Regions from separate parts of the Sphingobium fluminis genome, predicted to be linked through region 2. Evidence: predicted binding sites of a transcription regulator. Region 2 holds the regulator's gene; each other region holds the start of a gene.
The links. The regulator LexA, encoded in region 2, represses DNA repair genes until DNA is damaged. The targets are predictions, from matches to a motif close to GTTCCNCNCTTGTTCT.

Region 1 (5,765 bases), on a different contig from region 2:
ATCGCTCTCCGACGTGCCCGTGGTCTGGGGCATTGTCTGGAACGCGACGGGCGCTTTCGTCGCGATCATCGTCATCAGCCTGCTGCTGGACGAAGCCGGGTTCTTCGAATGGGCGGCGCTCCATGTCGCGAGATGGGGCAAGGGCAATGGCCGCGTCCTGTTCGCCCTGGTCGTGCTGCTCGGCGCGGCGGTATCGTCCCTGTTCGCCAATGATGGCGCGGCCTTGATCCTGACCCCTATCGTTATCGCGATGCTGCGCGCGCTGGGTTATGGCGACAAGGCGACGCTGGCATTCGTGATGGCGGCGGGCTTCATCGCAGACACCGCCAGCCTGCCGCTTGTCGTCTCGAACCTCGTCAACATCGTGTCGGCCGACTTCTTCAAGCTCGGCTTCGGCGAATATGCGAGCGTCATGGTGCCGGTGAATCTGGCAGCAATCGCCGCCACGCTCGGCGCGCTGATGCTGTTCTTCCGTCGCGACATACCGGCAAACTATGATGTCGCCGCGCTGCGTGCGCCGCGCGCGGCGATCCGGGACGCCGCGACGTTCCGCGCAGGTTGGGTCGTCCTCCTGCTTCTTCTCGTCGGCTTCTTCTTGCTCGATCCGCTGGGCGTGCCGGTCAGCGCGGTTGCCGCTGCCGGCGCAATCCTACTGCTTGCAATCGCGGCGAGGGGGCATGTGATCGAAACCCGCAAGGTGCTGCGCGGCGCGCCGTGGCAGGTCGTCATCTTCTCGCTTGGCATGTATCTCGTGGTCTATGGTCTGCGAAATGCAGGACTGACCGACCACCTCGCCGCGCTGCTCGATCGCACCGCGCAAGGCGGGGTATGGGGTGCCGCGCTCGGGACCGGCGTGATCGCTGCCGTCCTGTCATCCGTCATGAACAACATGCCGACGGTACTGGTGGGCGCGCTGTCGATCGACGCCACGCACGCCACCGGGGCGGTGAAGGAAGCGATGATCTACGCCAATGTGATCGGCTGCGATCTTGGCCCCAAGATCACGCCCATTGGCTCGCTTGCCACCCTGCTGTGGCTTCATGTCCTGGGCCAGAAAAACATCAAGATCGGGTGGGGCTATTACTTCCGCGTGGGCGCGACGCTCACCGTTCCCATCCTGCTCATCACCCTTGCGGCGCTCGCGCTGCGTATTGGAATTGCCTGATGCCTATCCGCGACCTTCCCGATCCCGACACGCTGCCCGCGCTTGATCCGGCCTTTATCCACCACCGGGCAGCGGCAGGGCTGGGGGCGCTCGATCCCGCACCGCGCATTCTGCTGCTCTATGGCAGCCTGCGCGAACGGTCTTTCTCCCGTCTCGCGGTCGAGGAATCCGCGCGGCTTCTGCGCCTGTTCGGCGCGGAAACCCGCATTTTCGATCCATCTACACTGCCGCTGCCCGACCAGATAGCGGGTGACGATCATCCCGCCGTTCACGAACTTCGCGAACTGGCGCTGTGGTCCGAGGGCCAGGTGTGGTGCAGCCCGGAGCGACACGGTCAGATCACCGGCATTATGAAAGCGCAGATCGATCATCTGCCGCTGGAAATGAAGGGAATGCGCCCAACGCAGGGGCGCACGCTTGCGGTCATGCAGGTATCTGGCGGCTCGCAGTCGTTCAACGCCGTCAACACGCTTCGCCTGCTCGGCCGCTGGATGCGAATGTTCACCATTCCCAACCAATCATCCGTGGCGATGGCCTACAAGGAGTTTGACGAAGCAGGCCGTATGAAGCCGTCGAGCTATTATGACCGCATCGTCGACGTGATGGAGGAGCTGGTGCGCTTCACCGTCCTGATGCGCCCGCACGCGGTTCAGCTTGTCGATCGCTACTCCGAGCGCAAGCAGCTCGGGGTGCCGGTCGATCCCGCCACCGATCACTCCGCTATCGCGATCTCCGGCGGATAGTGGTCCACGGCGATGGGGGAGAGGCGAACATCGCGGCGAGAAGCCATCCAGATGCTCGCAATGGCCTTCGGAATGGCAGGCCTCCTCGTCCTGGCCTTCTGCCTCCCCTTCGCGGCGATGCTGCCTTTCATCATCGAGGCCCCTACGTCGCTCGATGAGTCTGGCGACCTCGCCATCGTCTCCGTCGAAATCGCCGCTCCCTTCGTGGCGGCCCTCACTATCGGTCTGGCCGCCCGATGTTTCATGAAGCCTGCTTTGTCCTGGGCCATCTACATGGCTGCGCCCGCCACGATCTGGATTGTCGGCATGGCTTGGGCGCTGGGGCGAAACTCAAGTTGACGCACAAGAAGAGCGCGCCCCAGATGAGGTCATGCCTAACGCATGTAGGCGCAGGTTGCTGTCAAAGCGCTACGGGTATCTCCGCCAATCGCGTGGTCCAAGCCGGGCTTTTCTGGCTGCGCTTGGTATCAAATTGCCGCGCACCGATGCCCTGCACCGCCAATCCGATAGTGTCTCGGCCGAAACGCGCGTTGATCCCGTCAAGGGCCGCCAGAAGCCCCGGCGCACGCGGGTCGGGGACGGCAAATAGATCGCCCTGCGATACACCGTCCGCGCACAAGTCCTCCAGCAAAACGCCGCATTTCGTATATGCTCGGCCATTCTCGAACATCGCCTCGGCCATGCGATTGGCAAAAGCGACAATGACGCGGGGATCGTTGGTCGCCGGCGACAGTCGCGCCGATCGCGATGCCGATGGAGAGTTGGCCTTGAACCGCGAGCCGTGTGCGAAGGCTATCATCCGGGTTGCGACGAGCTGCTGAGCGCGGATTTTCTCGGCCGCGCGCCAAGCACGGCGCGACAGCGCCTCACGCAGAGAAGATAGGTCGGTCACTGGCTCCCCGAAGGAACGGGTCACGGCGGTCCCCTTCAGGGCTTCCGGTTCGGGGTGAAAATCATCACACTCAATACCGTTCAGTTCGCGCACCAACCGTTCCAGCACGACGGTCCCGACATCGCGCGCCAAAGTTAGGGGGAGGGCGGCCAGGTCTGCGGTCGTGTGGACGCCCAGCGGTCTCAGCCGACCAGCCAACGCCTTGCCCACGCCCCAGACCTCGCCGACAGGCCATTCGCGAAACAGCCGATCGCGAAGGGCCTGGTCATGAAGATCGACCACGCCGCCCCAGATTTTCTCGGTCGCCTTGGCGAGAGCATTGGCCACCTTCGATAAGGTGCGCGTCGGCCCCAGGCCGACCCGTGTCGGCAATCCGACACAGCGCAGAATGGCGGAGCGAACCTGATGGGCGCCGCGAACATTCCCTAGCCCGTTGGCCAGCACCGGAAGCCGGAAGAAGCTCTCATCGATCGAATATACTTCGACCACATCGCTATGCTCGGCGATTACGGCATTGAAGCGCCGGTTCAGGTCGGCGTAGAGTTCGTAATTGCTGCTGCGAAGCTGGATGCCGTGCCGCTTGATTGTATCGCGGATTTTAAAGATCGGATCGCCCATCTTGATGTGCAGAGCCTTGGCTTCCTCGCTGCGCGAGATAGCGCATCCATCATTATTGGACAGGACGATGAGCGGCACGTTCCGCAGGCGCGGATCGAAAAGTCGTTCAGCGCTGACATAGAAATTCGACACGTCCACGATGGCCCAGCTCATGGCGGAGTCACCGTTGGTAATCCCGCACACTGGCCCGTACCACGCCCCATACCTCGACGGCATCATCCGCGACCGTCGCCGCGTAGGACATCCGAGAATTGCGCGCCTCCAGAAAGGGCACGCCCTGCCTGACGGCAAGCTGCCGGACAACGAAGCCCCCTTCGACAATGGCAATGACGATATGACCGTTGCTCGGCGTGACGTCCCGATCGACCACCACCACGTCATTATCGTGCAGCCCTGCGTCGACCATGCTCGACCCGCTGATGCGGAACACGAAGCTGGCGGCGCGATCAAGCCGCAGCAATTCTATCAGGCTGATAGCGTCATCTGCCCAATCCTGGGCGGGGCTTGGAAAGCCGGCTCCCGCCGCGCCGATGATCCGAAGCCGAAGCCCCGATGATACCGCCGCGATCGGGACCGGCTGCATCGGCGGCAGCAGCATGATGATTCCCTTCTCGGCGGAGGCTTATAGCGCCAATGAGAACGTAAAGGGAACATAATTGCGATGGATGGTGGCGATATCCAATAGGTGAGGGCGCGGATAGAGGAGGCCGTCAGGGCAACCAGCCTTTAACCGGGCATCGTTTACCGTGACACGATGTCTCGCCGGTCCTCCTTCGATCATGCCTCGCGCAACGGGCGTCGCCATACCAAGGCGCGCCGATCGGAACCGAAACCTATCTCGTTGGAAGCGAAGCTGCTGGGTGCGGCTGCTGTGCTGGGGGCCTTCGCTGGTTTGGGGTCGATCGCGGCCAGCCCCGGTGGAAGGCAACAAATAGTGTCGGCTGCACATTCCGTTGCCGTCAGCGCCGGCATTGCTCGCGCTCGCGCACCGCAAGCTGGCGATTACTGGCCTGGGTGCGATGCAGCTCGGGCGGCGGGCACCGCGCCAATCTATCGTGGCGAGCCAGGCTATCGATCTGGTATGGACGGAGATGATGACGGGATCGCCTGCGAACCCTATCATGGCAACTGACATCGGCGTCGGGACTGAGTTTCAGTTCACGAAGCGGCCTTTATGAACTGAAACGGTTCTTCCTAAAGCCTCGAATATTGCTTGAAAATCGCCGGAAACCCGCCATTTATTGACCCAATCAGTAGGGAACGGCGCAAAACTGTCTCTAGATAACAATGCGGTGAGATGCTTTTTTTTGCAGCGTCGACCGATTTTGGTCCTGAGTTGGAGTTTTCGCTGTGTCTTCCATTTCCGATTTGCTCGCCCTTTTGCCCACCATCCCACTCGCGCATGTGATCGCCCTTCTGAGTGTCGGGATTCTCGCACTCGCGTTTTTCACGGTTCACGCCGTTCTCACACTCGCCAAGGGACGGGATAAGTAATGGCTCCGCCTTGGGCAGGCCCCAAAATGCAACCATGGGCAAAGTTGCCCACGGCCTGGATCATCACCGATGAGTTGAAAGCCTTCCGTTGGAAGGATCGGCGGGGCGGACATGAGACCGCTGCGCTGATGGTGCTGGCCATTATCGCCCATCACGCCGAAACCGACACCGGCATCGCCAAACTGTCCTATATCGAGCTGGCGGCGAAGGCAGGCATCAGCAAGGCGTCGGTATCGGCCGCGCTGACCATCTTGGAAGAGCGGGGGCTAATTACGCGCGGCTCGGAAGGGAAGGGAACGTTGGGGATCGCCAACTATAACCCGACCGCTGGTTGGACGAAGTTTCCCGCCCGCGGCCTGTATAGCGGTGGCGTCGTGGCGGCATTTCAGCACTTCACGCTGCGCAACAAGAATGAGCTGTTCGCGATGAAGCTCTATTTCCTGTTCGCAGCGTTCCGGGACAATGACAGCAATTATGCCAGCATCAGCTACGATAAGATCGTGGAGAGGACCGGCATTGCGCGGGAAAGCGTGCGGGCGGGGATTTCCCTGCTGGCTGCCAATGGTCTTATCCATGTCGATAGTGCCCCGGCATGGCCTGGCGGGTCGGGCGCGGGCACCGCGCACCCCGTCCATAATCGCTACCGGCTGACCCATCTCGACAGCTATCGGCACCCCGGCACTTCTGGGCGCAGTGATGATTCTTCGGCAGCCGCAGGCTGACAGGCGCCGCGCGACCTTGGGAGCGCGGCGCCAGCGCCGCGATCAGCGGCGCAGCGCGCTGCCCGCCACGGGGGCATCGCGCCGGGCAGCGACCAGCAGAGCGGGGACGGCTTGCGCCGCCCCCAGCCATT
Region 2 (5,765 bases):
CGCCCCTGGCACGAGCCATATTCTCGCAGGTTTCGGGAGAGGTGCGGTCGGTAAGCGAAATACCCGCGCAGGGGATAGTCCGTGTGCTGCTTCGGCCGGTGGGAGATCCGGCCTTGCCGTCAACGATCAGGGTCAATATCGCGACCGCAGACGTGCCCAAAGGCCTGGGCAAAGGCGCGCTGATCCGATTTCGGGTACGGTTGATGCCGCCTGCTCCCGCAAACGTGCCGGGCGGCTATGATTTCGCGCGCCGCGCCTATTTTCTGGGGATCGGCGCGACCGGCAAGGCGCTGAAACCTGTTGTCGTGCTGCGCGCGGCGACGGTCGGGCCATCGCTTCGCGCGCGACTGCTGGCGCATATTCGCGAGCGGATCGATGGCCCGCCCGCAGGTATCGCCATGGCCCTGGCAACCGGGGATCAGGGATCGATTTCGCAAGCGGATGCAAACGCCATGCGGCGAAGCGGCCTTGCCCATCTGCTGTCGATCAGCGGCCTGCATGTCACAGCCCTCATCGGGGCAGTCATCTTCCTGCTGTTGCGCGTGATGGCGATCAGCCGACAAGCGACACTGGGCCTGCCGTTGATGATGATCGCGGCGGCCGGCGGCGCACTGGCCGGGATCGGTTATACGCTGCTGACCGGGGCGGAGGTGCCGACGGTACGATCGTGCGTCGCGGCGCTGCTCGTACTGGCGGGGCTGGCGCTGGGGCGCGACGCGATCACGCTGCGCCTCGTTGCGGCGGGCGCTTTGGTGGTGCTGGCGTTGTGGCCCGATGCGCTGGTCGGCCCCAGTTTCCAGATGAGTTTCGCCGCGGTAATCGCGATCGTCGCGCTCGGCGAACATCCCCGCTATCGGGCGTTCGTTGCCGCGCGCGACGAAAGCGTATCGCGCCGCATCGGTAGGGCGCTGTTGGCGCTGCTCGCGACGGGCTTCGCGGTCGAACTGGTCTTGGCGCCGATCGCCCTGTTTCATTTCCACAAAGCGGGATTGCTCGGCGCCTTTGCCAACCTGATCGCCATCCCGCTGACGACGTTCGTCGTGATGCCGCTGGAGGCGCTCGCGCTTCTGCTCGATATCGCAGGGCTGGGCGCGCCGGTGTGGTGGCTGACCGGCCAAGCACTGCGGCTGCTGCTGTTCATTGCCCACAGTGTCGCAGCGAGCCCGATGGCGGTAATGCTCGCGCCAGCCACCTCGCCTTGGCTCTACGGGATCATGGTGATGGGCGGGCTTTGGGTGCTGTTGTGGCGTACAAGCCTGCGCTGGCTGGGTCTGCTCGCCATCCTGCCGGGGCTAATCGCGATTTTTACTGCTTCTCCGCCCGACATATTGGTGACTGGCGACGGGGGCCATGTTGCGGTCCGGACGGCTGGCGGCGGCATGGCGATCCTGCGTGATCGAGCGGGCGATTATGTGCGCGACTCTCTATCGGAGAGCGCTGGTTTCGACGGCGCACTGGCCGCTATTGCGGCGCTTCCCGAAGCCCGTTGTTCCGCCGACATGTGCGCGTTGCGCATGGTTGCGGGTGGGCGCCCGTGGCGCATTCTGGTCACTCGATCCGATATGCTGGTCGACAGGGCAGCCATGGAGCGCGACTGCGCGGCGGCGGATATCGTTCTGAGCAACCGCCGCTTGCCTAACTGGTGTCGGGCACGCTGGTTGAAAGCCGACCGTGCCTTGCTGCGCCGCACCGGCGGGATTGCGATCAACCTTGAGAGCGCCACCATCCAGACGGTCCGGTCCCCCGGCGACGCGCATCCCTGGGTTCCGGTCCCACCCCGCAGCCGGCCACCGTATCAATTATATCGGCGCAGCAGCCCCGCAAGCTTACCTTGAATCCGCACCTGCCCGGTATCGTAGATTTGCGGCTGATAGGCGCTATTGGCGGGGTCGAGCCGGACCTTTGGCCCCTCTCTACGGAAATATTTGAGCGTCGCTTCATGCTCGTCGATCAACGCCACGACGATTTGCCCGTCGCGTGCCACCTCGGTGCGCTGGATGAGGGCAAAGTCGCCATCGAGAATACCGGCCTCGACCATCGAATCGCCGGATACTTCAAGCGCATAATGGTCGCCTGTTCCAAGCAGCGCGGCGGGGACGGATAGCATAGTCTGCCCCTCCATTGCCTCGATCGGTACGCCGGCCGCAATCCGCCCGTGCAGCGGAATTTCGATGACGTCATTCGCCGCGACCGGCAAGCTCGGCGCAAGCTGGGGCTTGGCAAATGGCGGCTTGACGCTTCGGCCAACGGCCTCGGGAAATTTAAGAACCTCGAGCGCCCGCGCGCGGTTGGGCAGTCGTCGAATGAATCCCCGTTCCTCGAGCGCGTTGATCAACCGGTGAATGCCGGATTTCGAACGCAGATCGAGCGCGTCCTTCATTTCCTCGAACGAGGGGGATACACCACCCTCTTCGAGCCGGCTGTGAATGAAGTTCAGCAGTTCCTGCTGTTTGGGCGTCAACATGCCACTTGCCTCCATGGAACGGATGGAGAACACTTAGGAAACGAATTGAGGCAAGTCAAGCGGCACCGACATCCCCGGTGGGCAGGATCACTCGCTAAATCGGAAGGATCGTTACGCTCTCGCCCGGTTGGCCGACAGGCGAACCGGCCGGGCGCAGGATCAGGCAGTCGGCCGCCGCCAGCGAAACCATGGCGGCACTATCCTGCGAGGTGACCGATACGACGCCCGCATCGCTTCGAAACGCCCGCAGATATTCGTCGCGCTCGCCGGTGGCTGGCAAGATGGAACCCAGATTTGCACGGATGGTGGGCGGCCCCGGAGCAGCAGCGCCGGCCATGCTCCGGACCAGCGGCAACAGAAAGAGCGTCGCCGTAACGAAAGCCGAAACGGGATTGCCGGGCAAACCGAGGAATATTGCCTGCCCGATGGTGCCTGCCATTAACGGCTTGCCTGGCCGCATGCGGATTTTCCAGAAATCGAGCGTGCCCCCTGCTGCGAGAAAGGCGGGGCGCACCAGATCATGGTCGCCGACCGATGCGCCGCCGGTCGAGACGATTATATCCGCCCCGGCGGCGCGAGCAAAAGCGTCGGTTTGGGCGGGAAGATCATCCGGAACGATGCCTAGGTCGATGACATCGCAGGGCAGCGCGGACAACATCGCCGCAAGCATCGGTGCGTTCGAACTGGGCAGCCTGCCGGGCGGGGTAAGGGCGCCCGGCGGCACCAACTCGTTACCTGTGGATAGCAGGGCGACGCGCGGCCTTCCGCCCACGGGGAGACAGCCGTGCCCGGCCAGAACGGCCAGCGCGATTTGCGGGGGGCCGAGCCACGAGCCGGCCGGGAGCAGCGAATCGCCTGTCCTGAAATCCGACCCGGCGGGCCGGACGTGACGGCCTGGCGTCAACGCATCGTCAAGGCCCGACAACCGGCCGTCCTCAACCCGTGCATTTTCCTGAATGAGGATGGCGTCGGCACCAATAGGCATCGGCGCGCCGGTGAAGATGCGGCAAGCGGTGCCCTGAACAAGCGGATCAGGCACGCCCCCGCCAGCAGCGCTCGTCGCCGTGACCGTCCAGGGGCCGGGCCATTCCGACGCGCGGACGGCATAGCCGTCCATGGCGGACAGGTCGACCCAGGGTTGATCGCGTAAGGCGTGGAGATCGCGCGCAAGCCAGCGCCCGGCGCAATCGACGGCCGCCAGTTCTTCAGCCGGCAGTGAGGATGCGAGTGCGAACAGGCGCGCTTGCGCTTCGTTCACGGGGATCAGACTCATGATGCGCGCCAGTCACCCGATTTGCCGCCAGACTTGGCGAGCAGACGGACGTTACCGATGATCATGCCCTTATCCAACGCTTTGGCCATATCGTAAATGGTGAGCAGCGCGACGCTGGCTGCGGTAAGCGCTTCCATCTCGACGCCCGTCCGACCGGCGCTCCGCGCTGTCGCGGTGACGTCGACTCCATCGACGTCGAGCGTGAAATCGATCGTGACTGCGCTGAGCGCGACCGGATGACAGAGCGGAATGAGGTCGGCGGTGCGTTTCGCGGCCATGATGCCTGCCACGCGGGCGACAGCGAGCACGTCGCCCTTTTTGACCAGCCCTTGCCCGATCGCGGCGGCGGCCTCCTGCGCCATGGAGATGCGACCGGCGGCGATCGCTTGCCGTACCGTCGTCGCCTTGGCCGAGACATCGACCATGCGCGCTGCGCCATCTTCGTCCAGATGCGTAAGGCCGCTCATGCGCCGGTAAGCAGGGCGCGAGTCGCCGCTTCGACATCGGCCTGCCGCATTAGCGATTCCCCCACCAGGAAGCAGCGTACGCCGTGGTCCGCCATCGCCACGAGATCGGCATGGGAGCCAAGGCCGCTCTCGGCGACGAAGGTGCAGCCTGCGGGCGCGCTGCCCACGAGTTCATATGTGCGAGCAAAATCGACGGAGAAGTCCCTGAGATCGCGATTATTTACCCCGATAAGTCGCGAGCGCAGATTAAGCGCGCGCTCCAGCTCATGGGCATCATGGACCTCCACCAGCACATCCATCCCAAGGCCGATCGCCGCATCCTCGATCTCGACCATCTGCGCATCATCGAGCGCGGCCACGATGATCAGTATGGCATCGGCGCCAAGCGCCCGGCTTTCCAGTATCTGCCAGGGATCGACCATGAAATCCTTGCGCAGCACCGGCAGTGCGCAGGCCGAACGCGCCGCCATAAGAAAATCATCATGTCCCTGAAAATAGGGCTTGTCGGTCAGCACCGACAGGCATGCGGCACCGGCGGCGGCATAGGCCTGCGCATGGGCAGGGGGATCGAAATCGGCACGGATCAGGCCTTTGGAGGGGCTCGCCTTCTTGATTTCGGCGATCAGGCCGTAACCGGAGCGGGCGGCGGCGTCGAGCGCCTGACGAAAACCGCGCGGCGGCGTCTGTTCGGCGGCGCGGGCATGGAGCGATGAAATGGTGGCCGCTGCCCTGCGCCGGGCTACATCTTCGCGCTTGGCGTCCAAAATCTCGGTCAATTTATTGGTCATGTATAGGCAATCCAGCGGTTTAGGAGCGCATTGGCAAGGCCGTAGTCGATGGTTTCCGCGGCTAATCCTGCCCCTTCGCGCAGATCGGCCGTCTTACCGGCGACGAAAAGGGCGGCGGCGGCGTTCAGCAGCACGGCGTCGCGATAGGCGCCAGACTTGCCTTGCAGCAGGGCGCGCAGGGCGGCGGCGTTGTGCGCCGGGTTGCCACCCCGAATCGCGTCGATGGGATGCGCGGGGAGGCCGGCGTCGGCGGCGGTGATACGCCGCATCGCCACCAGTCCGTCGGCATTCAGTTCAGCCACATCATTGCCGCCGGCGAGCGACAGTTCGTCCAGCCCTTCATCGCCCGATACGATCATCGCCCGGTCGACGCTCAGGTCGGAAAGCGCCTGAGCATAGATGGGAACATAGGAAGGTCTTGCAATTCCAACCAGTTGCCGCCGAACATTGGCAGGGTTTGCGAGTGGGCCCATCAGGTTGAAGATGGTTCGCTGGCCAATCGTCCTGCGGATGGGACCGAGCCTTTTAAGCGCCGGGTGATGGTTCTGCGCGAACAGAAAGCAGATGCCGAGGTCGGCGAGCGTTGCTTCCGCAGTGGTAGCGGCGCGATCGAGGTCGAGACCGAGCGCTTCGAGCGTGTCCGCCGCACCCGCTTTTGAGGAGGCGGCGCGATTGCCATGTTTGGCGACCGGCACGCCGCTTGCGGCCACGACCAGACTGACGGCGGTGGAAACATTGAGGGTGTGATGGCCATCGCCACCCGTGCCGCATAC
Region 3 (5,765 bases), on a different contig from region 2:
ATGCCACCGGACAGCACCGTTTCGATATGGCCCGCGCCAAAGCTCTGGCCCGTGCGATAGACGGCGGACAGATATTTGCGCGCGGTTTCGGTGGCGTCCACGCTGGCGGGCGGATGGAGGCAGTTGTCGCAATTGCCGCAGGCAAGGGGCGGGCTTTCCCCGAAATGACGCAGCAGGATCGCCCGCCTGCAGGTCGCGGTTTCCACCAGCGCGCCCAGCGCGGCGATGCGCGATCGCTCGCCCTGCTGACGGGCGGGATCGAGTTCGGCGATCCGCATCCGCGCGCGCGCGAAATCCTCCGCGCCCCAGAACAGATGGGCGACCGCCGGTTCGCCGTCGCGGCCGGCGCGGCCCGATTCCTGATAATAGCCCTCGATCGACTTGGGTAGGCCCGCATGGGCAACGAATCGCACATCGGGCTTGTCGATACCCATGCCGAAAGCGACTGTCGCCGCCATCACCATATCCTCGCTGGCGATGAAGGCAGCCTGATTGGCGGCGCGTATCTTGGGATCGAGCCCCGCATGATAGGCCCGCACGGCGCGGCCATGGCGGCCCAGCGTCTCGGCCAGCTTCTCGGTCGCGGCGCGGGTCTGCGCATAGACGATGCCGGGGCCCGGATTAATGGCGAGCAGGTCGGTCAGCTGCGCCGTCAGCCCGTCGCGCGGGTGGACGGCATAGCGGATATTGGGCCGGTCGAAGCCCGAGATGATGAGGCCGTCGCGCGGAATGCCGAGCTGAACGAGGATATCCTCGCGCGTATGCGCATCGGCGGTCGCCGTCAGGGCGAGGCGGGGAACGTCGGCAAATTCGTCCAGCAACGGGCGCAGCAGGCGATAGTCGGGGCGAAAATCATGGCCCCATTCGGACACGCAATGCGCTTCGTCGATCGCGAACAGCGCGATCTTCGCCGAGCGCAGCAGGTTGCGGAACCCCTCCCCACTGGCGCGTTCCGGCGCGACATAGAGCAGGTCGAGATCGCCATTGCGCAGCCGGTCCTGCGTCTCGCGCCAGTCGGCGTCGACGCTGGTCAGGCTGGCGGCGCGGATACCGACCGCACTGGCCGCGCGCAGCTGATCGTGCATCAGCGCGATGAGCGGCGACACGACGACACAGCAACCATCGAGCGCGACCGAGGGCAGCTGGTAGCAGAGCGATTTGCCCGCCCCCGTCGGCATGATGGCGAGCGTGGGCTGCCCCGCCATGACGCGCCCCACCACCTGCGCCTGCACGCCCCGAAAGGTCGTAAACCCGAAAATATCGTGCAGCAACGAGGGAATGTCAGGGCGCATCAGCGGGCCTTAGCGACGTGACCGCACACTGGCCAGCACTGTGCGATCATCGTACCGGATCGAGCAGGCACCCCCAGCCCGGACGATAGCGGGCCGATCGGGACGCGAGCAACGGTGCGCTGGCTTCGACCATTTTTTCATCCGGATGATCGGTGAGCGCGATGAGCGCCATGCCCGGTTCCTTGTCGGTCCGGCAACTGGCCATGTCGCGGCCTTCGACATAGCGGCAGGAGCAGGCGACGCGCGCCCCGACGGCAGTGCCAAGCCCGGCGCGCGCCTGAAGCGCCGGCCAGTTGCATGCCGTCAACGCGCATAACGCAAGCAGGGTCATCGCCGCTCCACCGATCCATAATCGCCTGTTCGCCATGTCTTTTTCCATCCGCCCCCGACCAGCCTCGCCTTTATGACGGCAAAGCGGTAGCCAGCTTTCCATGCAATGTTCTAAAGGCGCCGGCTTATGAAGCGGGATGGCAGAATCGTAAAGCGCCTTGGGATCGCGGGCGCGCTGGTGGCCCTGGCGGTGGCCGGCGGCATGGGCGCGCGCGCCGCCGACCCGGAACCGGTCAACCGCCTTTCCGCCGATTCGGGCGTCAGCGAAAGCGCGCTGCGCCAGGCGATCGATCCGCTGTTCGAGGACGACGCGCTCGGCGAAACGCGCGCGCTTGTGGTCATGCACGACGGGCGAATCGTGGCGGAGCGCTACGCACCCGGCTATGGCCCGCAGACGATGTTGCTCGGCTGGTCGATTGCGAAAAGCGTAACTGCGGTACTGGTCGGGCTGATGGTGTCGGACGGACGGCTGGCGCTCGACGCGCCGGTGCCGGTCGCGGCGTGGAGCCAGCCGGGCGACCCTCGCGGGCGGATCACGCTGCGGCAGTTGCTGACCATGTCGTCGGGCCTCGATCATAGCGAGGATGCCGACCCGATCGCCAGCGCGGACACCAATCGCATGCTCTTTACCGATGGTGCCGCCGACATGGGCCGCTTCGCCGAATCGCAGCCGGTCGGCGACCCGCCGGGAACGGTCTTTTCCTACAGCAGCGGCAATACGATGATCCTTGCCGACCTGATGACGCGGCAACTGACCGATAGCGATGACCCGGCAACGCGCCGTGAAGCAATGCAGACCTTCCTCGACGGGCGGTTAAAGCAGCCGGCGGGCCTTGCCAGCCTGACGCCCGAATATGATGCGCGCGGCACGATGATCGGCGGCGGCTTCCTGCACATGACGGCGCGCGATTATGCCCGCTTTGGCGAATTGCTGCGTAGCCGGGGGCGAAGCGAGGCCGGACACCAAATTGTGCCGGAAAAATGGATTGCCTTCATGCGCGCGCCATCGGCGCTGAACCCGGCCTATGGCGGTCACCTCTGGCTCAACCGCGCAAGTCAGGAAAGCGCGCTGATGCCCGACGAAGCGCCCGCTAGCCTGTTCGGCTGTGTCGGCCATAATGGCCAATATATCCTTGTCGCCCCCCGCCAGCACCTGACGATCGTGCGCCTCGGCATGTCGCCGGAAAAGGCGCAGCGCGTAGCGGTAAAGGCTGCGCTCGCCCGACTGGTCACGCTGTTTCCGGGCTGAAAGCAGCGCGGGTTACGGCCGTTCCGGTCGAACCTGAGAATCTTCCATTTGCCTGACCGATTGACACCGCCCCGCATTGCTCCGAATAAGAACATAACAGGAACATATGTAATGGCCGACTCGGTTCATACCCTCACCGCACTCAGGCGGCATATCGCCATGCTGGATCGCAAGCCAGCCAGCGATGGTCATGTGCGTTTCGCAACCGGGCATGAGGCAATGGACCGGACGCTGGATGGCGGGCTGGCGCGCGGGCGGGTGCATGAGTTGTTCGGGACATCGGAGGAAGAGGGCGCGACCAGCGGCTTCGCGCTCCTTCTGGCGCGGCTGGCGAGTGACGACGCGCCGCTTTTGTGGTTGCGCACCCATGCGGCCAGCCGGGCCGGCGGCGTGCCCTATGGACCGGGTCTGGCGGCGATGGGCCTCGATCCGACCCGGCTGCTGATCGGCATAATGGCCGATGATACGATGCTGCTGCGTGCGGCGGTCGAGGCATTGCGCTGTCCGGCGCTGGGCGCGCTGGTGATCGAATTGCGCGGTCGCGCGCCGTTGCTGGACCTGACCGCCAGCCGGCGGATGGCGCTCGCAGCGGAAGCATCGGGGGTCACCGCGCTGCTGCTGCGAATCGGCGGCGATCCGGTGCCGAGCGCCGCCGAGACGCGCTGGCGGGTGGAGGCCGCGCCTTCCCTGCCGCTGCCGGAGGACCCGTCCGGCCGGATACCCGGGATGAGCGCCTTCGCGCTCACCCTGCTGCGCCGCCGAGCGGGGCGCGACGGGCTGGAATGGCGGCTGGTGTGGGACAGCGAAAAGGGGGGATTCGAGGAGATAGCAGGAGACAGGCGGCATGAACGCGATGGTGATGGACGAGCGGCCGGAGGGGCGGATCCGGCGCTATCTGGCGCTCTGGTTTCCCTTCCTCCCGATCGACCGGCTGCGGGCCACGCGGCCTGATACGCAGGCGGCGGACACTGGCCCGGCGGTCGTCGTCGAAACCGAGCGCGGGGCGATGCGGCTGGCGACACTGGACGCAGCGGCGCTGGCGATCGGCCTGACGCCGGGTATGACGCTTGCCGATGCGCGGGCGCGCGAGCCGGGCCTTGCCGTGTTCGAGGCCGACCCCCATGCCGATCAGGACTGGCTGGAACGATTGTGCGACGGCTGCGCGCGCTATTCGCCCGGCGTGGCGATCGATCCGCCCCATGGCCTGATGCTCGATATCAGCGGTTGCGGCCATTTATGGGGTGGGGACGAGGCTCTGGCGGTTGCCGCTGTCGACCGGCTGGAACGTCATGGGATGCGCGTTCGCCATGCCATCGCCGGCACGCCCGAAGCCGCGCATGCGCTGGCCCGTTTTCCATCCGGCCCCGCGCCCGACGAGGATGCTGCGGTCCGTCGCCTGCCGGTCGAGGCGCTGCGGCTGGAGCCGGAAAGCGCTCAGGCGCTGCGCCGCGCCGGCCTGCGCACGTTGGGCGATCTCGCCGCGCGCCCCGCATCCGCCCTGGCCGCCCGTTTCGGCGAAGAGGCGGTGGATGCGCTTCATGCGCTGCTTGGCCTTGGCCATCGACCGCTTAGTCCCCGGCGGCCGCGACCGGCGATCCGGGTCGAGCGCCGCTTCGCCGAACCGATGGGCAGCACCGCCCATGCGCTGAAAATATTGGAGGAGATGGCGGCGCAGGCGGGCGAACGGCTGGCCGAGCGCGCACAGGGCGGTCGTCGGTTCGAAGCTTTGTTCTTCCGCAGCGACGGTCTGGCTTTTCCGCTACGGGTCGAAACCAGCCTGCCGGTGCGCGATGCGCCCGCGATCATGCGGCTTTTCCGGGAAAAGATCGACGGCCTTTCCGATCCGCTCGATCCGGGCTTTGGCTTCGACATGATGCGCCTGACCGTGGCGGCTGCCGATCCGCTGGTGCCGACCCAGCTGGCGCTGGAGGGCGGCGAAGCGCGCAAGCAAGAGAGCGTCGCCGCGCTCGTCGACCGGCTTTCCATCCGTGCCGGCCGCGCCGGCGTGCAGCGGCTCGTGCCGCGCGACAGCCACATCCCCGAGCAGGCGCAACTTGCCTTGCCCGCGATCGAGAGCCGCGCGCCGGCAATCTGGACGTCCCGATCCGAGCCGGGCAACCCGCCGCTGCGCCCGCTTCATCTATTCGATCCGCCCCAGCCGATCGAGGTGGTGGCGCTGGCACCCGACGGCCCGCCGCATCGCTTCCGCTGGCGCCGCACGCTGCACGAAGTCAGCCGCTACGAAGGACCCGAGCGGATCGCGCCCGAATGGTGGCTCGCGAAGGGCGGCGAGATCGCAGGCGACAGCGTGGGCCGCACCCGCGACTATTATCGGGTCGAGGATGCGCGCGGCCGGCGTTACTGGATCTTTCGCCATGGCATTCAGGGCATGGAGGCGGCACATCCCGGCTGGTATATGCACGGCCTGTTCGCATGAGGAAAAAGGGCTATCCCGACCCGAGCAAGCCCAAGTCGATCGACCAGCGCGAACGGGAAGGGCTGGACCGGCTGCGGGGGAAAACCACTGCCGCCGGACCCCACCCCGCGCCGCCCCCGCGCGACGACGCACAGCCCTTTGCCGAACTGGTGGCCGCCACCAATTTCTCCTTCCTGCGTGGTGCATCGCATGGATCGGATATGGTCGCGCGCGCGATCGAACTGGGTCTTGCCGGGCTTGGCATTGCCGATCGCAATTCGGTGGCGGGCGTGGTGCGCGCCCATGTCGCGCGCAAGCGGGCACCGGAAAAGGCGCGCGCCCTTCTGCTGGAGGCGAAAAAGCAGGCGGGCGAACCACTTGAACTGACGGCGGAAGATGAGGCGGGCTGTGAAACCGACCTGCGCCTGATCGTCGGCGCGCGGCTGGTATTCGTGGATGGCACCCCCGATATCGTCGC

Region 1: WG907_RS17885 (LexA family protein) is a predicted target of LexA. The motif match lies at 4,055-4,070, and genes of this name have one in related genera.
Region 3: WG907_RS00420 (ImuA family protein) is a predicted target of LexA. The motif match lies at 2,960-2,975, and genes of this name have one in related genera.

Annotation. Positions count from the first base shown of each region.
Region 1 covers NZ_JBBJUK010000009.1:69,383-75,147, reverse strand. The annotation lists gene WG907_RS17905 (arsenic transporter) at 1-1,165, shown strand, start outside; gene arsH (arsenical resistance protein ArsH) at 1,165-1,908, shown strand; gene WG907_RS17895 (hypothetical protein) at 1,981-2,247, shown strand; gene WG907_RS17890 (Y-family DNA polymerase) at 2,309-3,571, opposite strand; gene WG907_RS17885 (LexA family protein) at 3,579-4,016, opposite strand; gene WG907_RS17880 (excalibur calcium-binding domain-containing protein) at 4,173-4,550, shown strand; gene WG907_RS17875 (helix-turn-helix domain-containing protein) at 4,912-5,634, shown strand; gene WG907_RS17870 (ParB/RepB/Spo0J family partition protein) at 5,765-5,765, opposite strand, start outside.
Region 2 covers NZ_JBBJUK010000004.1:212,372-218,136, reverse strand. The annotation lists gene WG907_RS13115 (ComEC/Rec2 family competence protein) at 1-1,835, shown strand, start outside; gene lexA (transcriptional repressor LexA) at 1,796-2,464, opposite strand; gene WG907_RS13105 (molybdopterin molybdotransferase MoeA) at 2,559-3,737, opposite strand; gene moaC (cyclic pyranopterin monophosphate synthase MoaC) at 3,734-4,204, opposite strand; gene trpC (indole-3-glycerol phosphate synthase TrpC) at 4,201-4,992, opposite strand; gene trpD (anthranilate phosphoribosyltransferase) at 4,989-5,765, opposite strand, start outside.
Region 3 covers NZ_JBBJUK010000001.1:91,416-97,180, reverse strand. The annotation lists gene recQ (DNA helicase RecQ) at 1-1,292, opposite strand, end outside; gene WG907_RS00430 (hypothetical protein) at 1,339-1,659, opposite strand; gene WG907_RS00425 (serine hydrolase domain-containing protein) at 1,750-2,871, shown strand; gene WG907_RS00420 (ImuA family protein) at 2,983-3,822, shown strand; gene WG907_RS00415 (Y-family DNA polymerase) at 3,716-5,308, shown strand; gene WG907_RS00410 (error-prone DNA polymerase) at 5,305-5,765, shown strand, end outside.